2 regions of the Cupriavidus sp. FW305-26 genome follow, and region 1 is predicted to be linked to the other one. Evidence: predicted binding sites of a transcription regulator. Region 1 holds the regulator's gene; the other holds the start of a gene.
The links. The regulator LexA, encoded in region 1, represses DNA repair genes until DNA is damaged. The targets are predictions, from matches to a motif close to ACTGTATNNNNATACAGT.

Region 1 (10,696 bases):
GCGGGAGGGATAGGTTACACGCGTGCCGCTTGGATCATCGGTTTCTACGGCCCATCGGGATTCTTCGGTCAGCACAACCTGGACGGTATTGACAGACATTAATGCACCTCCTTGGTTGGGGCATGTCTTCGTTGTAGGCGCGATGAGTCGAACTCGATGTCGGGCAACCTCCTACCTTCGTGGATGGAGATGGCAAATAGCTGGTCAGAGGCGCATTCGTGTCAGGAAAGCGCGCTATACGTTGTGCAAAACCGCCGATCCGTGCACAAAAAAGCCCTCGGTCGGGTCGAGAGATCGAAGGGAGGGTGTATTCGAGCCGTCGTCAGGCGCCGGTGCCAACATGGCGTTCCTGTTCTCAGAGGCCTATGCTTAACTCAGTCTTCTGCACGCTAACCGCGATGAAGCGCCACGTTTCTCACCTACCCGGCCACCCAGAACTCCCCGTGCACGGCGCGCGCTATTACTTCGCGCTGGTTGCTGGGCTGATCATTCTGGGCGGGCTGTACCTCGCCGTCGCAGTGTAGCGAGCTCGATGCATTGCAGTCAAAGCGCAGGAACAAGCGGTCCCACGCCTGTCGTGGATGTCCCGGTTGCCTCTGCAGTTTGGGGCGATGCGCTCAGCGGGAGCGAAAAATGCAAGCGATATTCGCCAGAGGCTACACGCAACGGCCCGTGATAGTCGTGGCCCGAGAATACGCGGTTGACGGTATTCAAGTTGACGTGGGAGATCTAGTGACCGTTCGCGTCCTTGATCAGGATGTCGAGTTTGGCATCCGCCTATCCGGTCCCGGGGACGGCGTGGACAGCTGGCGGGGCACGATTTTTCATATTGCGCGCGGTGAAGAGGCGCTTACGTATGCAGAAGGGCTTGAGCTTGACGACATCGTGGATGTCTCGCGCGCGGAGATGGCCGAGATCATTAAGCACAACGACGATTCCCGATCTGTTTCGGCTCGCTCGATCCCGGATGGCGGCGTGGTGTAAGCCATGACGCCGGCGGTCTCCGGCACGCTTTAGAGATCACTGCTTCTTTCCGCCAGATCTCGGCCACAGTGGTCATCCCCTCCTTGCTCCGCCATGCAAAAATCATGCAAAAAAGCCGCGTACAAGGCGGGCTACGGAAAGTTTGCGCCGGTGGTGGTCGGGTATGTCTCGGGGGTTGCTGCAGGCAAGGGGCGCCGTTTGCGGGCCAAAAATTGAGGTGGCGCATGGGGCTCGCACGGGTTACAATTTTTCCCACGGCACCCGTAGAAGCCGCATGAATGCTTGTGAAAAATTGAGCGTTCATGGGAAAAAAACGAGGCCGAAAGCGTTGATTCCAAAGGGGAAAATGGCGATTGATGCGGGGATTGAGATTCCTGTCGTCGTGGGTTCGAGTCCCATCAGCCACCCCAAAGCATTTCCCAGAACGGCGCCTCGCGAGGGCGCCGTTCTGCATTTCCCGGGGGCGGTATGTCTGTTCGAGCGGCAGCGGTTGGCGTAGCGATGGCAGCCATGGTGGCAGGGTGTGCCACCGGCACTTCTGAAAAGGACATTCGCGCGCGTGCGCCGATGCGCTTGTTCACGCCCGCCAAGATGGGTGAGGTTGCGAAATGCCTGCGCAACAATCTGGGCGATGACGCCGCGGTCGTCAACTATCCGGCGAAGAGCCAGACCGAGATCCGCATCGGCCAGACCACGTCTGGCGGTGAATACCAATACGCCTATCTGATTTCGCTGACGGCGAAGCCGGATGGTACGGCGCTGGAGCTGCGCAAGAGCGATACGTGGTTCCCGCAGCTGACGCCGACGGAGCTGGAAGCCGAAGCCAAGGCGTGTGCGCCGCGTAGCTGAGGGCGGCGCCCGCAGCTGCTAGGAGACAGCCGGCAGATTTCAGGCGGCCAGCTTTTCGGCGGTTTCGAGTTCAAGCATGCGGCAGATCGCCGCCATGCTGCCGACCATGGTGCGGCGCTGCGTACCCTGGTAGACGCGTACGCCCTTGCTCTGGCGGAACGGCACGGGCTTGACCGGGCGACGGGCGGCGACTTGGTGGATTTGCGGCATGGTGGCACCTCTTTTAGGCAAAGCGGGGTCAACACCCGGCAAGCCGGGCGGCGTCTGCAAAGCAATGGAAGCGGGTGGGCCCGCGCAGGCGGTTGGCCTGCGGTGCCCGGCTAGAAGCCGGAAGATCGGATCAGCCCGACGGCGATGCCTTCCAGCGAGAACTCCTCACCAGGCTCCACGATGATGTTGGTGAAGTCCGGGTTTTCTGCGATCAGTTCGATATGGCCACCGCGCCGCTGCAGGCGCTTGACGGTCACGTCATCACCCAGGCGCGCCACCACGATCTTGCCGTTGGCGGCTTCGCTGGCGCGGCGCACGGCCAGCAGGTCGCCGTCGAGGATGCCGGCATCGCGCATGCTCAGGCCGCGCACTCGCAGCAGGTAATCGGGGCGTTCGTCGAAGACCGAGGCGTCGACCTGGTACTGGCGGTCGATATGCTCGGCGGCGAGTATCGGGCTGCCGGCAGCAACGCGGCCCACCAGCGGCAGCGTCAGCTGCATCACGCCGGCCATCGGCAACGAAAACTGGTCGGGCATTTCCGAATCGCTGCGTGCCACCTTCAGGCGGATGCCGCGTGAAGCGCCCGGGGTCAGTTCGATCACGCCCTTGCGTGCCAGCGCCCTCAGGTGTTCTTCCGCGGCATTGGGCGAGGAGAAGCCAAACTCTGCGGCGATTTCGGCGCGCGTGGGCGGAAAGCCGGTGCGGCGGATCGTGTTGCGGATCAGATCGAAAATCTGCTGCTGCCGGGGTGTCAGGGTCGCCATGGGATCGCCGTTCCGTGCGGGGTCGCGGGGTTTCGGGTAAGAGGATCGGTCGATCCTTTATCCTGCATCCGTCTGACCGGGCACTGTATGTTTAAACAGTATGCTGTGATTTTATACAGTATCGGCCTGAGCGCAAGCAGAATTTTTGGGGCGTGTCTCATGGACGGAATGCGGATCACCGGCGAGAGCCGCGGCGAGGCGGGGCGCGCCCGTTACAATCGCCATTCCTGCCTTTCCACTTTCTTTGCACGCTCCATGACCCAATTGCCTCGCATCGTCGTACTGGCCACCGGCGGCACCATTGCTGGCGCGGCCGGAAACTCTGCCAGCAGCGCACGCTACCAGGCGGCGACCGTGCCGGTGTCGTCGTTGCTGGCAGCGGTGCCCGCGCTGCAGTCGGCGGCTCGCATCGAGGCCGAGCAGGTGGCCCAGGTCGACAGCAAGGACATGACCTTCACGCTCTGGCAAACGCTGGCGGCGCGGGTTGAGCACTGGTCCGCGCAGCCCGACGTGGCTGGCATCGTGATCACCCACGGCACCGATACGCTGGAAGAAACTGCGATGGCGCTGCACCTGACGCAATCGTGTCCGGTGCCCGTGGTGATGACAGCGGCAATGCGGCCGTCGACGTCGCTGTCGGCCGATGGGCCGCTGAACCTGCTGGATGCGGTGCGCGTGGCCGCTCATCCCGATGCGCGCGGCAAGGGTGTGCTGGTGGTGCTGAACCAGCAGATCCACGCTGCGCGGGATGTGGCCAAGGCCCACACGTCGGCGGTGGACGCCTTTGTCTCGGCCTGCGGGCCGCTGGGTTTCGTGCAGGACGACTACGTGCGCTTCGCCCGCGCGCCACGCGCGGCCTGGGTGATCGGGCCGATGCCGGCGGCGTGGCCGATGGTGGAGATCGTGGCGAGCTACGCGCAGCCGGGCAGGGTGGCAGTGGATGCGCTGGTCCGCGCGGGTATAGCCGGGCTGGTGGTGGCTGCCGCCGGCAATGGCTCGGTGCATGAGGTGCTGGCCGGGGCGCTGGCCGATGCCGCTGCCGCGGGGGTGGCCGTGGTGCGCAGTTCCCGCACCGGGGCCGGCCATGTGGCGATTCCGCCCCAGCTCAGCCCGACGGATGGAGCTTTTGTTTCCGCAACGGACCTCAATCCCTATAAGGCGCGCGTGCTGCTGGCCCTGGCGCTGGCAGCCGACTCAGGCCTGGCGCGGGATCCGGCAAGGCTGCAGGCCGTGTTTGCCAACGCCTGATTTGCCTGTGTAATCAGCGGCTTGCGCACTTGCTGCCATGCGCGCTATAATGTAAGGCTATTCAACCTTGCCACACCGGACTCGTGACGCCCGGGTGGCTAATCCAAAAGGAGCGTCAATGCGTCATTACGAAATCGTCTTCATCGTCCATCCGGACCAGAGCGAACAAGTGCCGGCCATGATCGAGCGCTACAAGCAGCTCGTGACCTCGCAGAACGGCAACGTTCACCGCGTGGAAGACTGGGGCCGTCGCCAGATGGCTTACATGATCCAGAAGCTGGCCAAGGCTCACTACGTTTGCCTGAACATCGAATGCGGCAAGGAAACGCTGGCTGAACTGGAACACGCGTTCAAGTTCAACGACGCCGTCCTGCGCCACCTGATCGTGCAGACCAAGAAGGCCGAGACCGCACCTTCGCCGATGATGAAGGAAGTGCAGCGCGAAGAAGCCCGCAAGGCCGCGCAAACGACCACCGAAGGCCAGGCCGCCTGAGTGCGGACTGCGGTGCGCGCCATGGCTGACAGCGTCGGCCACGGCAGCATGGATTGCAACCAGCAAGAGGTCCCGCGTTGAACCAGCTTCGGCTTGCCGCCACCCTGGCGGAACGCGATGCCCTGCGCTATACCCCGGCCGGGGTCCCCGTCGTGAACTGCATCCTGCAGTACAGCGGCGAGGCCGTCGAGGCGCAAACGCCGCGGCAGGTCGAGTTTGCAATCTCAGCGATGGGGGTCGGACAGGTTGGCCAGCGTCTGGAGCGCTTACCGCTCGGCACGCTGCTCGACTGCGAAGGATTCCTGGCCCGCAGGCACCGCAACAGCAAGGCTCTCGTCTTTCACATCACTGGATGTAAAGCATTCGAAAAGGATTGAATCATGGCATTCGTCAAACGTGACAACAAGAACAAGAAGCGCTTCCAGCAACAGAACCCGCTGTTCAAGCGCAAGCGCTTCTGCCGCTTCACCGTGGCTGGCGTGGAACAGATCGACTACAAGGATCTGGACACCCTGAAGGACTTCATCGGCGACAACGGCAAGATCACGCCCGCCCGCCTGACCGGTACCAAGGCTCACTATCAGCGTCAGCTGGATACGGCCATCAAGCGTGCGCGTTTCCTCGCGCTGATGCCGTACACCGACCTGCACAAGAACTGATCAGGCCATAGGTCCGTTAAGGAGAGAATACGATGCAAATTATTCTGCTGGAAAAAGTCATCAACCTGGGCAACCTGGGTGACATCGTCAAGGTGAAGGACGGTTACGCCCGTAACTTCCTGATCCCGGGCAAGAAGGCCCGCCGTGCTACGCAAACCGCGATCGCTGAATTCGAAGTCAAGCGCGCCGAGCTGGAAAAGGCCGCTGCCGAGAAGCTGGCCGCCGCGCAAGCCGAAGGCGAGAAGCTGAGCGGCCTGAGCGTCCAGATCAGCCAGAAGTCGGGTGTGGACGGCCGCCTGTTCGGTTCCGTGACCAATGCCGACATCGCTGAAGCCCTGGCTGGCCAAGGCTTCAAGCTGGAAAAGGCCCAGGTTCGCATGCCGAACGGTCCGCTGAAGATGGTGGGCGACCACCCGGTCAGCGTTGCGCTGCACACGGACGTCGTGGTCGACGTGACCGTGTCGGTCGTGGGTGAGAGCGTCTAAGGACGTGCCGCCTTGCCGGCGCGCTGCGCCGGCTGAAGCACCGCAAGCAAAAAAGGCAGGAGCCCCGGCTCCTGCCTTTTTTTGTTGCCCGCTTGTCTTTGCCTGCCCGGTCGCCAAATGTCCGGCGAAGTGCGTCCTCCCGCCGTTATAATGCCTCCCCATGAACGCGCCCGTCGCCGACCCCCAACTCGAGAACCTCAAAGTCCCGCCGCATTCCATCGAAGCCGAGCAATCGGTGCTGGGTGGCCTGCTGCTGGACAACGCCGCCTGGGACCGCATTGCGGACTTCATTTCCGAGGCGGATTTCTATCGTTTTGACCACCGGATGATCTTCCAGAGCATCGCCCGGTTGATCTCGGCCACCAAGCCGGCCGACGTGATCACGGTCTATGAAATGCTGCAGGTCGCCGGCAAGGCCGAGGAGGTGGGCGGGCTGGCCTACCTGAATTCGCTGGCGCAGAACACGCCCAGCGCGGCCAATATCCGCCGCTACGCGGAGATCGTGCGTGAGCGCTCGGTGCTGCGCAAGCTGGTGACGGCGGCCGACGATATCGCCTCGGCCGCGTTCGCGCCCAAGGGCCGCGAGGTGCGCGAGCTGCTGGATGAGGCCGAGTCCAAGGTTTTTGCGATTGCCGAAGAAGGCTCGCGCGGCCAGAAGGGTTTCCAGGAAATCCAGCCGCTGCTGACCCAGGTGGTCGAGCGCATCGACGAGCTGTACCACCGCGATTCCACCGACGTCACCGGCGTGCCGACCGGCTTCATCGACCTGGACAAGATGACCAGCGGCATGCAGCCGGGCGACCTGATCATCGTGGCCGGCCGCCCGTCGATGGGCAAGACCGCGTTCTCGCTGAACATCGGCGAGCATGTGGCAGTGGAGCAGGGCCTGCCGGTGGCAGTGTTCTCGATGGAAATGGCGGGCACCCAGCTGGCCATGCGTATGCTCGGCTCGGTAGGCCGCCTCGACCAGCACCGGCTGCGCACTGGCCGCCTGCTGGATGAAGACTGGCCGCGGCTGACGCATGCGATCCAGCGCATGAACGACACCCAGCTGTTCATCGACGAAACTCCGGCGCTGAACCCGATGGAGCTGCGTGCCCGTTCGCGGCGCCTGGCGCGCCAGTGCGGGCAGCTTGGCCTGATCATCATCGATTACCTCCAGCTGATGTCAGGTTCGGGCGGCGGCGAGAACCGCGCCACGGAGATTTCAGAAATCTCCCGTTCGCTCAAGGGTCTGGCCAAGGAACTCAACTGTCCGGTGATTGCACTGTCGCAGCTGAACCGAAGCCTGGAACAGCGTCCCAACAAGCGTCCGGTGATGTCCGACCTGCGCGAATCCGGCGCTATCGAACAGGATGCCGACGTGATCCTGTTCATCTACCGCGACGAAGTCTATAACGCAGACTCCCAGGACAAGGGCACGGCCGAGATCATTATCGGCAAGCAGCGTAACGGCCCGATTGGCACGGTGCGCCTGACCTTCCTGGGCCAGTTCACCAAGTTCGACAACTTCAGCGGCGGCCCGGCTTTCTTCGACAACGATACCTGACGAAGTCAAGCCAGCCTGCAATCGTCCGTGCGGCGCCGTCTTGTTTGCGCCAAATTCGCGGGCAATGTCCCAGTAACCCTGTAAAATATTGCGCTTTGATGACAGTCGCCACCCGCGACTGTCATGCAACGCGTCCGCTCAATCCTGCAACACAATCAGCGGCGTCACCACGCTGCCACAAGGAACATTCCATGTTCGGCCGATTCATGCCCACGGAGGGCAAGTTCTTCGAATATTTCAACCAGCATGCCGACTGCGCGGTGACCGCCGCCCATGAGCTCCAGGCACTGGTCAACGACTTGCCCAACGCCGAGGCCCATGCCCGCCGCGTCCAGGCCACTGAAAAGAAGGCCGACCGGATCACGCACGACACCATCGACCTGCTGCACAAGACCTTCATCACGCCGCTGGATCGCGACGAGATCCACAAGCTCATCACGACCATGGACGACATCCTGGATCTGATGGAAGACGTGGCCGAGACTATCTCGCTGTACGACGTGACCAACCTGACCGACGAAGCGCTGCGCCTGGCGGCCATCTGCGTGCAGTGCTGCGACCAGGTCAAGATCGCGGTGGGCCTGCTCGAGGACATGGGCAATGCCAGCACCATCCTGAAGACCGCCCAGCAGATCGACCAGCTTGAATCTGAAGCCGACCGCGTGATGCGCTCGGCGATGTCCAAGCTGTTCCGCGACGAGACCGACGTCAAGCGCCTGATCAAGCTGAAGGCCATCTACGAACAGCTCGAGACGATCACCGACAAGTGCGAGGACGTCGCCAACATCATCGAAGGCATCGTCCTGGAAAACGCCTGAGGCGGCAATCGGCATGCAGACCATACAAATGAGCCTGTGGGTGATCGCCTTGCTGGTGGCGCTCGCGCTGCTGTTCGACTTCATGAACGGCTTCCACGACGCGGCCAACTCGATCGCCACGGTGGTGTCCACCGGCGTGCTCAAGCCGCACCATGCGGTGGCAATGGCGGCGATGTGCAACGTCGTCGCAATCTTTGTCTTTCACCTGAAGGTGGCGGCCACGGTGGGGACCGGCACCATCGACGTCAATATCGTCGACCACTACGTGATATTCGGGGCCCTGGTCGGGGCGATCGCCTGGAACGTCATCACCTGGTATTACGGCATCCCGTCGTCGTCGTCGCATGCGCTGATCGGCGGGCTGGTGGGTGCGGCGGTGGCCAAGGCCGGCACGGGCGCGCTGGTGGGCAGCGGCCTGCTGAAGACCGTGGCGTTCATCCTGGTCTCGCCGTTGCTGGGCTTCCTGCTCGGTTCGCTGATGATGGTGATGGTGGGCTGGACCTTCTTCCGCACGCCGCCGTCGCGGGTGGACCGCTGGTTCCGCCGGCTGCAGCTGGTTTCGGCCTCGCTGTACAGCCTGGGCCACGGCGGCAATGACGCGCAGAAGACCATCGGCATCATCTGGATGCTGCTGATTGCCAGCGGCCATGTGGTCGCCGGCGGCCAGCCGCCGACCTGGGTGATCGTCAGCTGCTACGTGGCCATCGGCATGGGCACGCTGTTCGGCGGCTGGCGGATCGTGCGCACCATGGGCCAGAAGATCACCAAGCTCAAGCCGGTCGGCGGCTTCTGCGCCGAGACGGGCGGGGCGATTACGCTGTTCTTTGCCTCGGCGCTGGGCGTGCCGGTATCGACCACGCATACCATCACCGGCGCCATCGTCGGCGTCGGCTCGGCGCAGAAGATGTCGGCGGTGCGCTGGGGCGTGGCCGGCAATATCGTCTGGGCCTGGGTGCTGACGATCCCGGCGTCGGCCTTCATGGCGGCGATCGCATGGTGGATCGGGCGGCATATCCTGTAAGGCAGGGGCCGCCGTACCAACAAGAAGCCAGGCTGATGCCTGGCTTTTTGTTTGGGCGCTTCACTGGTTGGCGAAGGCCGCGATGGGATCGTCGTCTACCCCAAGCGGTGCCGAGGCCGGCGCCGGCTCAGGCAGCGGTGGCGCGGCCGGGGCTGCCACTGGCGCGGGCGGCTGGTTGACCGCCGCGACCACGCGGCGCGCGCCGTTGTAGCGCGAGGCCCAGTAAGGCTTGCCCATGTCTTCGAGACGGACCGTGCCGCCGGACGACGGTGCATGGACAAAGCGGTTCTGTCCGACGTAGATGCCCACGTGCGAATTGGCGCGGCCGGTGGTGTTGAAGAACACCAGGTCGCCGGATGCCACTTCGCTGCGGTCCAGCGAGCTGCCGCGGACGCCCATCGCCTCGGTGGTGCGCGGCAGGTTCACATTGGCCGCGCGCGACACCACGTAGCGCACCAGCCCGCTGCAGTCGAAGCCGGAGTCCGGTGTATTGCCGCCGTAGCGATAGGGTGTGCCGACCAGGGACATCGCCTGGATCGAAATCTCTTCCAGTCCGGCGCTGGGGTCGATCATGGGTTTGCCCGGCGTCCGCGGCAGGCCGGCGTGGCGCGAAGACGGGGAACTGGCGCAGGCCGCCAGCAGCAGGGCGGTGGCGCAGAGCAGCGGCAGCCGGACCTGGGCAAGCAGGCCCTGCGCACGCAGTGGATGGGTAGGGATTCGGGTACGGCGCAATGGCATCCTGGGTTTCCGGTCGCCGGCCTGCCGGCGCACCGGAAGCCTTGCCGCTACCAGCGTAGCTGGGCGTTGCGCGTACCGGTGCTGACCTTGATGGACTTGGCCTGGCCCTTGTAACTGGCCTCGATATTGTAGCTGCCTTCGGGCGCACGTATCAGGCAGCGCGGGCCGGCGGCGCGGAAGCTGGCGACTTCCTGCCCGTCGCGCATCAGCCGGACTGCCACGTCCGACAGGAATTCACCGTTCGCACCCTGGGTGAACAGGATGCCCATGTTGAAGTCCTTTTCCTTCGCGGCCAGCGCCTGGCGCTCGTCCTCGGCGACACCGCCGCAGACGTAGCTGACCGGGCCCATGGTGCGGATCACCATTTCTTCGGCGGCGGCATGGGCCGGGCGCCAGCTGGCGGCCAGCGCCATGCCGGCGGCTGCCAGCATGGCCAGTGCAAGGCGCTGCCTGTGCTGGCTGCGGGCGACGGCAGGCGCATGCCCGCCGGGCAGATGCTGGGTATTCATCGACGCCTCCAGTGGGGATGCGGGGCAACGGCAAACATGGGGCCATCATAGCCCCAAAGTGCTTGCCGTTGACGACGGCGCTCAGGCGCTGCGGGGGGCCCCCCCCCCCCCCCCCCCCCCCCCCCCACCGGCAGGGCGCGCCCGCAGGTTGCCGGTGTCAGAGCACGTCGCCGGCGTGGTCGGCCAGGCGCGAGCGTTCGCCGCGCGCCAGCGTGATATGGCCGCTGTGGCTCCAGCCCTTGAAGCGGTCGACCACGTAGGTCAGGCCCGACGAACCCTCGGTCAGGTACGGCGTGTCGATCTGCGCGATATTGCCCAGGCAGATGATCTTGGTACCCGGGCCCGCGCGCGTCACCAGCGTCTTCATCT
Region 2 (9,104 bases), on a different contig from region 1:
ATCCTGGACGACCGGAACCAGCCCTACTACGAGCACCGGTTGGCAGCGTAGGGAACGAAGAATCCCGATTCCATGTCGTAGAATCGCTCACCTCCTGGCAACTCAGGGTCATTGATGCGTGTTGGCCGACCGATACCTGCTCCTCCTCAGCCCCTCTGCGATTACTGCGGCGGGAAGGCGGTTCTTGCCCGCGTGGGAGAAGAGGCATACCCGTATTTGGAGGACCACGGGCCTGTGTGGATCTGCTCCCCGTGCCAGGCGTGGATCGGCGTGCGTGCGCGAAGCAAGCAACACACCCCGCTTGGAAGATTGGCCGACGCGGCATTGCGCGAAAAGAAGAGCCGACTGCACGATGCCCTCGATCCGTTGGTCACTGCGAAGATGCGGCGCGACGGTGTCAATGCCTTTGAGGCGAGGGGCAAGGCAATGAAGTGGCTGATTGCATCGCTCCGCATTCCAGTCGACAGTCCCAGCATCCATGCCCTTTCGCTTGAGCAGTGCGAACAGGCCATCCAATGCATCGCCGAGTTCCAGGCCTCACGTGGGCGAGAGCCTTCGGGTTCCTGATGAGGGCAACGAGGATACTGTTAGCAGAAATTCCTGCTCGCGGTGTCCAGGGATCCAAGCATGGGCGACAAGTCGACAAAGCGTTGCGCGATCAGGTGCCGCACCTCGCCTTCGCATTGCCACTGGCCATAGACACCGAGTAGGGAGGCCGTCAATACCTCGCGTCGGTACTTCTCCATCACGGACGGCCAGACGATGACGCTGACGGTACCGGTCTCGTCCTCCAATGACAAGAAGACCACGCCATTCGCCGTGCTCGGCCGCTGCCGTACGGTCACGATTCCGCAGCCACGGGCAATCTGCCGCGTCGCGTAGGTGGCAAGCACGTCGGCGGGCACAAAGCGCAATGCAGCAAGCTTGTGGCGGAGCAGGGCAAGCGGGTGGCGGTTCAGCGTGAGGCCGAGCGAGCGATAGTCGCTGACGATCTCCTCGCCTTCCGTTGGCTGTGAGAGTTCGGGCATTGGCTCGTCCAGATCCGCGGGCCGCAGCAGATCCTTGTCAGGTACCGCTGCAGCCGCCTGCCACATCGCCTGGCGTCGACTACCCGTAAGGCCAATCAACGCATTGCCAGCGGCCAGTACATTGACATCGTGCCGGTCTAGCGACGCTCTGCGAGCAAGAACCTTGACGGAGGCGAAGGGCCGGAGTGCGCGTGCCGTTTCGATGCGTTCGGCCGCTTCGCGGCGCATGCCCCTCAGCTGCGAGAGGCCCAGGCGTACAGCCAGCACCGAGCCTTCATGACTTTCCAGGCTGGCGTCCCAGCCACTCACTGTCACATCAACAGGAAGAACCGTGACGCCATGGCGCTTGGCGTCCTGCACCAGCTGGGATGGCGTGTAGAAGCCCATCGGCTGGCTATTCAGCATGGCGCAGAGGAAGGCGTCAGGCTCGTGGCACTTGAGCCACGCACTCGCGTAGACGAGAAGTGCGAAGCTTGCTGCATGGCTTTCCGGAAAGCCGTACTCGCCGAAGCCCTGGATCTGCCGGAAGATGCTCTCCGCGAACTCCAGATCGTAGCCGCGCTCGAGCATGCCCGTCACGATGCGTTCGTGGTATCGCTCCAACCCACCTTTTCGCTTCCAGGCGGCCATGGCGCGACGCAGTTGATCCGCTTCCCCAGCTGAGAAGCCTGCCGCCAGCATGGCTACCTGCATCACCTGTTCCTGAAAGATCGGTACACCCAGCGTGCGGGACAGGGCTTGCTCCATCTCCGGGCTCGGATAGCTGACCGGCTCCAAGCCCTGCCGGCGACGCAGGTAGGGATGCACCATGCCACCCTGAACCGGGCCCGGCCGAACGATCGCCACTTCGATGACGAGGTCATAGAAGGTGCGCGGCTTCAAGCGGGGCAGCATCGACATCTGGGCGCGCGACTCAATCTGGAACACGCCCACCGTATCCGCCCGCGAAATCATCTCGTAGGTCTTCGGATCTTCCGCTGGAATGTCCTGCAGCTCAAAGGCTTCTCCGCGTTGTTGCGTCACCAGATCCAGGGCTCGCCGGATCGCAGACAGCATGCCGAGCGCGAGGACATCAACCTTGAGCAACCCCAAGGCGTCAAGGTCGTCCTTGTCCCACTGGATCACGCTGCGATCGGCCATGGCCGCGTTCTCGATTGGCACCAGCCTGGAAAGCTTGCCACGCGCGAGCACAAAACCTCCTGTGTGCTGGGAGAGATGCCGCGGGAAGCCAAGCAGCGACACGGCCATGTGTGCCCAGCGTTGGGACAATGCCGCTTCCGTATCCACGCCGCTTTCGCCAAAACGCTTAAGGAGATCCGCTTTGCTGTCGAACCAATGGTGAGATTTCGCGACCAGGTCGACGATCGCGGGATCCACACCTAATGCCTTGCCTGTGTCGCGCAGCGCGCTGCGAGGCCGGTAGGTGGTCACCGCGGCAGCCAGTGCCGCGCGGTCCCTCCCGTACTTGCGATACAGGTACTGGATCACCTCCTCGCGGCGCTGATGCTCGAAGTCGACGTCGATATCGGGCGGCTCGGCGCGCTCTTTTGAAATGAACCGCTCGAACAGCAGGTTGCCGCGTGCCGGGTCAACTTCGGTAATGCCGAGACAGTAGCAGACGGCGGAATTGGCTGCGGACCCGCGACCCTGGCAGAGAATGCCGTTGGAGCGGGCGAACCGCACGATGTCGTAGACCGTCAGGAAATAGGGTTCATACGACATGTCGCGGATCAGTGCGAATTCATGTTCGAGTTGCTGCTGGACGGCAAGGGGGATGCCGTCCGGATAGCGACGGTGCGCGCCGACATAGGCTTCGCCCCGCAGATAGTCGGACGGCGTGACGCCATCCGGCACCACTTCTTCGGGATACTCGTAACGGAGCTCGTCCAGCGAAAATTGACACAGGTTTGCAATGTGGACCGACTCCGTCAGGTAGCGGTGCGGGTAAATGTTGGCGAGTCGCAAGCGGGAGCGCAGGTGCTGCTCGGCGTTAGGCAGGAGGTCATACCCACATTCGGGAACCGGGCGATGCACACGGATGGCAGTCAGCACGTCATGCATCGGCTTGCGCGAGCGTACGTGCATGGTGACGTTGCCAGTGGCGACGATGCGCAGGTGATGTCGCGCCGCGGCCGCTTCGACCGTGCCGCGGTGGATATCGTCCATCGGCTTGTAGAGCAGGCTCAATCCCATCCACGCCCTGCCAGCAAAAGTCGCGCTCACCCATGCCGATTGCGCCTCCAGCTTCTCGGCCGCCACGCCATAGTCCGGCGTGAACACGATCAAGCAATCTGGCAGCCCCTTCAGATGCTCGGACGGCGCTTCGGGCGCGGCCAAGTCGCGTGGGGTCAGCACATAGGAACCCTTGGCGGCGCGCATGCGCGCGAGCGTGATCAGTTCGCACAAGTTGCCATAACCTTCGCGGTTACGGGCAAGCGCAAGGAATGAGAGCGCGGGAGAGCCGTCGGCGTTCTGCAGCCGGAACCAGGCGCCAATTACAAGGCGAAGGCCGGCATTCCTGGCCTCTGTGTGGGCACGAACGATGCCCGCTAGCGAGCACTCGTCCGTGATGGCGAGCGCGTGGTAGCCCAACTGAGCGGCGCGCTCAGCGAGCTCTTCCGGCCGTGAGGCGCCGGCGAGGAAGGAGAAGTTGGAGCGGCAGTGCAGTTCCGCGTAGGCGGGCAGACCTGCCTTGGCGTTGATGTCCATGGTTTTCAGCCGAAGAGGCCATGCAGATACCACCGAGCCTCATCGCCTTCTCGGCTGCCCATGCGTTCCTGAAAGATCCAGTAGCAGGTGTGGTCCTTCGCCTCCGCAACGAAATAGTCGCGTGTCACCAGCTGGCCGCCCCACCAGCCCGACTCGATGCGCTCAGGCGGTGAGACGATACGCAGTGGCGATCCGTAGAAGGGACGGTGGTCGCGTTCAATCAGCGGCACCGGCTTGCCGAGCAGCCAAACAGGACGTGGCAGGCCTGCGGGCAACGTTGCGCTGGGCGGCTTGTCAGTGGCAGACTGCCAGCTGTTGGCGACTTCCGGGCGGTAGTCTGCACGCAAGCACGGTTGGCGGACATTGTCAGCGCCGAGGCGTGCCACCAGCAACTCAAGCAGGCGTGCATGGTCCGCCGGCGTGCCGCCCGGTTCTGGAAACAATGAATCGCTGGGGGGTGCCACCGGCTCGGTCTCGATGGCAGACACCGCGACGGCAATCATCGGCGCCTCGACAGTCAGCCGCGTCAGACGCTCTTTGAGCAGGCGAACCAAATGCTCTTCATGCCAGTTGGGCTCGGCCAGCGCAATCTCAATCTTCGTTGGTGCGATGGCAGCGGGGCCGCGCTCGTGGCGCAGTTCGACCGCAAACCGCTTGATGGCCAGGTGCCGGGCGGTTAGCCAGCCGACCATCTGTACCAGCAAGCCGCGAGTGTAGGCAAGGGCGGACTCAGCGTTGTCCATCCTATCCGGAAGATCCACCGCGGCGTCAAACGATGGGGGAGCTTCGACCCATTCGAAGACTTCAGGTGCTTCCCCATGGGCGCGATCCAACGCCTCAAGGATGGCGGCGCCGCATCGGCGCTGCAGGCCTGCGCGCGGCAGCCGGCGCAGGTCTCCTAGCGTCCGACAGCCGAGTCCGTCCAGCCACTCATCAAACGGCCGCGCCGCCGGCAGGATCGCAACGGGGATGCCGACCAGCGCTCGCACCAATGTGGGCATACTTAATGCCGTTCCGCCACCAGAGCGCGCAAGTAGCCAAGCGCCTTCGGCGGTTGGTGCGCATCCCGCGACAGGACTGAACCCCATTGCCCTGACGGCCGCCAGCATCCGTTGCCGCAGCTTGCGGACGCCGCCGAATAGTCGCAGCGTGGTGCTGATGTCGACAAGCACCGCCGCCTCCTCGGACGCAGCGACATTGGGCGAGAACTGCAGCATCGCCATCATGACACGCTCGAGCGCCGCCAGTTCTGCGCAACCATCGCGGTCAAAGAGAATGGTCTGCGGTGCGATCGTCTGTACGCCACCGCGGCGCATTGCCGGCTTCACGCCGGCCGCAATGGCCAGCGGCGACGCCATATGCACGCGCTCCCTGTCCAGGACAGCAACCGCTAGCTCAGTGGACCAGTTCGGTCGGAATACTTCGAGGGGCAGGGACGACAGGCGCAGGCAGATCCACAGGCGCAGCATGGCGATACAACAGAATGGGGGAGGGCTGCAGCGCTATGTGGAGCGGCGATTCCTGCTGCGGGCCTCGACGCTTAACGAACTGCACACGAATTCCGTCCGATGCGGGCTCCAATGTCAGGCGCAGCGGCGCCGGCGAGGCATCGCGTGCACAGGCCGTCGGACGAACCACGAAGAAAAGGACATCGGAGGCTTGGGCGGCAAGATGCAGACGCCGAAGCGCATCGTTACGCAGGTGCGACTGCCAAAAGACGAGCGCTCCGCAGGTCCCGGCGCGCAAGATCTGCTCCGCGGCCCACAGGGCGTCAGCGGTGTGCCGGGTTTCGATCCAGAGAGTCTGCGCGGACGGGACGCCCCAGTTGGCGAGCGCCAACGCTTGAGGCGCGTGCGGCGGTGCCAGAAGCGCGACAGGGCGGTTCGAGCGCGCGACGAGAGCAGGGCGTAGCAAGCGCAACTCGCCGATACCCGGCTGGCGCTGCAGCAACTCCGTCAGGCAACCGATCGGCCAGCCGCCGCCCGGAAGCTCCTTGTCGAGCGACGGATACCCGGTTGGAACGGTGCGTGCGTTGCCCCGAGCAAGCTGCGAGGCAAGCCAAAGTGACGGATGAATGGATTCTGGGGCGACGGTTAGCATGGCGAGCTCCTGCCCCCAGTGTACTGTATATTTATACAGTATTCACCTGCATTATCCGTCACATGAGCGGTTCCATCGCGCGATCGCTGCCACCAGCGGCCAACCAGCCCTGTTGCGAAAATCGCATCAGGGCTCGTATAATTTGGGTGTTGCAGGCAAGCGCGGAGCTTGTAGAGGTCGTCGAAAGACGGCAGCCCGTTTTGGGTGGGATCCTCGAATCCGGGGCCTGCAACCGTCTTTTCTCAGTCGTCGCGCACCGCGGCGATCACACGCCGACGCTCCCCATCTTCTGCGTCGCCGCACCAAAACTTCAAGCCGTAGCCGTCCACCTGTCCATTGCGCCGATACAGGTTGCGTGCGAGCATGCGCAGGTATCGGTCTTCCGTCTCCCCATACTGATTTCTGTGGACTGCGTAGAACGCGCTCGTCGCCACGGCGTCGGCGACCTGCAGGCCTGCCAACTGGTCGTGATTCACTGCGCGCACGCCATCAAGGTCGAGGCTGTCCCAATGGATGCGGCAGTCTTCCCGGCCCTGCAGTCGCACAAGGTAATGATGGAGGTCGGCATAGGACATCGCCGATCGGTTCGAGAAAATCAGTTCGGCCTTACCATCACCCTCACCAGGGCGCGCGGTATCCCTGCACAGCCAGCTCACGCGTTCCAGCAAAAGGCGGATCGTGTAGCGGTATAAGGAAAACGCCTCCTGCTGAAAAACCTCCGGGTCGGCGATTGAGGGCTTGTGGACCAGCACATGCACGTGCCGCAGTGGCGCCTCCCCAATCATGCGCGCCAGAGGCACCCGGTGCTCATGCCGCAGGTTGCGAAAATGCAGGGGCGATTTAGCAGGCTTCCTCAGTAGCTCCCTAGCGTTCTTGACGAGTTGCACCATTGCTAGGTCGTTCACAGTGCGAACTACCGTGGCGGACTGGACGAACCACCTCGAACTACCTTGCTCGTTGGGAAGGAACACAAATCCTTCGTCGCCCGACTCGTCGATATAGACGCGAAAGCTGGAGGTCATGCGTGATGCGTTGGTTATATGAGGGTGCCATTATGAGGCACACCAAAGGGCCGGGCTTCAAAATGATCTCGCTATGGACGCTACTTGGCCGGACGGACGTGCCCTATCCGTTGTCGGAAATGGCGGCAGGCGTCTGTAGTGGGCGCCCCGTCACGCCGATCACGATCTGCAACGCGCTGCTGGCGATCAGGGCGAACCGACACTTGTCGATGTCGAAGTCCTTGGTGTCCACGCTGAACAAGGGGTCGGCCATCGGCCTTGTGTGGGCTCATAAATCTGGAAGAATGCGTGGCAGGAGTTTTACTGGCTTGCCCTTCTGGGACTTCTCGAGGGGCGACCAATCTTCTGTTCCTGGGCTGCCACTTCTTATGGCAGAAACGTTCCCCTTCGGACCAGAAAGTCTTTGCAACGGTAGTTGAACGATTGAGCAGTTCCTCCAGCCGCAGCCCTTCCACCACGGTGGTATGGTCTTCGCTGCAGCAGCTCATGGCACAACCTCGCACGGCCTTGCCCTCGATGCAGCCACTCCTCCAGGCGAGTGCCTGGTCGGAGGTCGCGGCGACCGGCGTCGAAGTCGGCGCGCCAGGCTCGTGCGTTTAGAGTGACAGCCAGCGGCTAGAGGCCTTTTGTCGCGGCCTCACGATGAACTTGCGGCCGGCGCTGTCACAATCGCTAACTAATTTGATAGCTTACTTCACGACCTCGAAGCTACGAGCCTCTCTCTGATATAAATGCTAATAATTTCAGTAAGTTAGAAGAAGCGCTTCTATTTGCTGGTCATTTGATAGCGCGTACCGCAGGCCTCCATTTATGGAAAGAAGCCAGGAAGAGGTCCACGCTGCGCTGTTATGTGCGTGCTGTGCCCGGTCGCACTGAATGATTTAACATAAAAAGTATTATGCGAACGGAACGTGTGGCGGCAAAGTTGTAATGTCCGGTTCTAGCAAAGTTGAAATGTCCGCCTGAGGCGCCCGTTCGTGGTATTCAGCCTGCCCGGTTGAATGCAATGGAGGATGTCCGGGGATGGCGGGAACCGAGGTCATTACAGTAAGCATGCGTGAGTTAGACAGGCTCAAGATCGTCCAGGCGGTCGTGGATGGTCAGTTGCGGCCCGGCGTGGCCGCCGAACGACTCGAGATTACGGACCGGCAATTCCGGCGGCTGCTGGAGCGCTACCGGCAGGAAGGCGCATCCGGGCTGGTTTCTCGCCGGCGCGGTCGACCCAGCAACAATCGCATGCCAGCGGACCGCGAATCCGTGGCCCTCGGCCTGATTCGGGAACACTACGCCGACTTTGGTCCAACGCTCGCGGCTGAGAAGCTGCGAGAGCGCCATGGGCTAACGTTGTCCAAAGAAACGATCCGCCGACTGATGACGGTAGCCGGCCTGTGGGTGCCACGCAAACAGCGGCCGCCGAAGGTCTACCAGCCTCGTAACCGGCGCGCCTGCTATGGCGAACTGATCCAGATCGACGGCAGCGATCACCGCTGGTTCGAGGAGCGGGCACCGGCCTGCACGCTGCTGGTCTATGTCGACGACGCCACCAGCCAGATCATGGAACTGCGCTTCACTCATTCGGAATCCACGTTCACATACTTTGCGGCGACGCGGGCCTACCTGGAGCGCCACGGCAAGCCGGTGGCGTTTTACAGCGACAAGGCCAGCGTTTTTCGGATCAACAAGAAAGGAGCAACCAGTGGCGACGGCCACACCCAGTTTGCGCGGGCCTTGTTCGAGCTGAACATCGAAGGCATCTGCGCCAACAGCAGCCAGGCCAAGGGCCGTGTCGAGCGGACTCACCTGACCTTGCAGGACAGACTGGTCAAGGAGTTGCGCCTGCGTGGGATCAACACGATGGAGGCAGCCAATGCCTTCATGGCAGAATTCATCGCTGACTATAACGCGCGCTTTGCCAAGGCGCCGCGCAATGACCACAACGCCCATCGGCCGCTGCGTCCAGACGAGAACCTGGACCTTATCTTCGCGTGGCGCGAGCCGCGCTGTGTGTCCAAGAGCCTGACGATCCAGTACGACAAGATGCTCTACCTGCTGAGGGATACGCCCGAGCATCGGAAGCTGGCCGGTCGCTACATCGATGTCTATCACTACCCGGATGGCAGGATCGAGCCTCGGGCCAATGGCACGGCCCTGCCCTACACCATCTACGATCGGCTCTCGGAAGTGGATCAGGGCGCGATCGTCGACAACAAGCGCCTGGGGCACGTGCTGCAGTTGGCGCAATACG

Region 2: the regulator LexA is predicted to act here: its motif matches at 5,860-5,877, upstream of imuA (translesion DNA synthesis-associated protein ImuA).

The regions. Positions count from the first base shown of each region.
Region 1 covers NZ_JBYTAH010000025.1:69,283-79,978, forward strand. The annotation lists gene AC3WQZ_RS15840 (DUF2188 domain-containing protein) at 1-99, opposite strand, end outside; gene AC3WQZ_RS15845 (hypothetical protein) at 634-984, shown strand; gene AC3WQZ_RS15850 (hypothetical protein) at 1,486-1,833, shown strand; gene AC3WQZ_RS15855 (hypothetical protein) at 1,873-2,043, opposite strand; gene lexA (transcriptional repressor LexA) at 2,154-2,807, opposite strand; gene AC3WQZ_RS15865 (asparaginase) at 3,063-4,055, shown strand; gene rpsF (30S ribosomal protein S6) at 4,174-4,548, shown strand; gene priB (primosomal replication protein N) at 4,626-4,925, shown strand; gene rpsR (30S ribosomal protein S18) at 4,929-5,207, shown strand; gene rplI (50S ribosomal protein L9) at 5,240-5,692, shown strand; gene AC3WQZ_RS15890 (replicative DNA helicase) at 5,853-7,241, shown strand; gene AC3WQZ_RS15895 (DUF47 domain-containing protein) at 7,433-8,059, shown strand; gene AC3WQZ_RS15900 (inorganic phosphate transporter) at 8,073-9,080, shown strand; gene AC3WQZ_RS15905 (C40 family peptidase) at 9,141-9,818, opposite strand; gene AC3WQZ_RS15910 (hypothetical protein) at 9,866-10,327, opposite strand; gene AC3WQZ_RS15915 (PhoH family protein) at 10,485-10,696, opposite strand, start outside.
Region 2 covers NZ_JBYTAH010000005.1:52,120-61,223, forward strand. The annotation lists partial or broken gene AC3WQZ_RS05130 (SOS response-associated peptidase family protein) at 1-51, shown strand, start outside; gene AC3WQZ_RS05135 (zinc-finger-containing protein) at 115-567, shown strand; gene AC3WQZ_RS05140 (error-prone DNA polymerase) at 588-3,737, opposite strand; gene AC3WQZ_RS05145 (Y-family DNA polymerase) at 3,743-5,206, opposite strand; gene imuA (translesion DNA synthesis-associated protein ImuA) at 5,133-5,837, opposite strand; gene AC3WQZ_RS05155 (DUF3800 domain-containing protein) at 6,080-6,859, opposite strand; gene AC3WQZ_RS05160 (hypothetical protein) at 6,963-7,112, opposite strand; gene AC3WQZ_RS05165 (ISNCY family transposase) at 7,883-9,104, shown strand, end outside.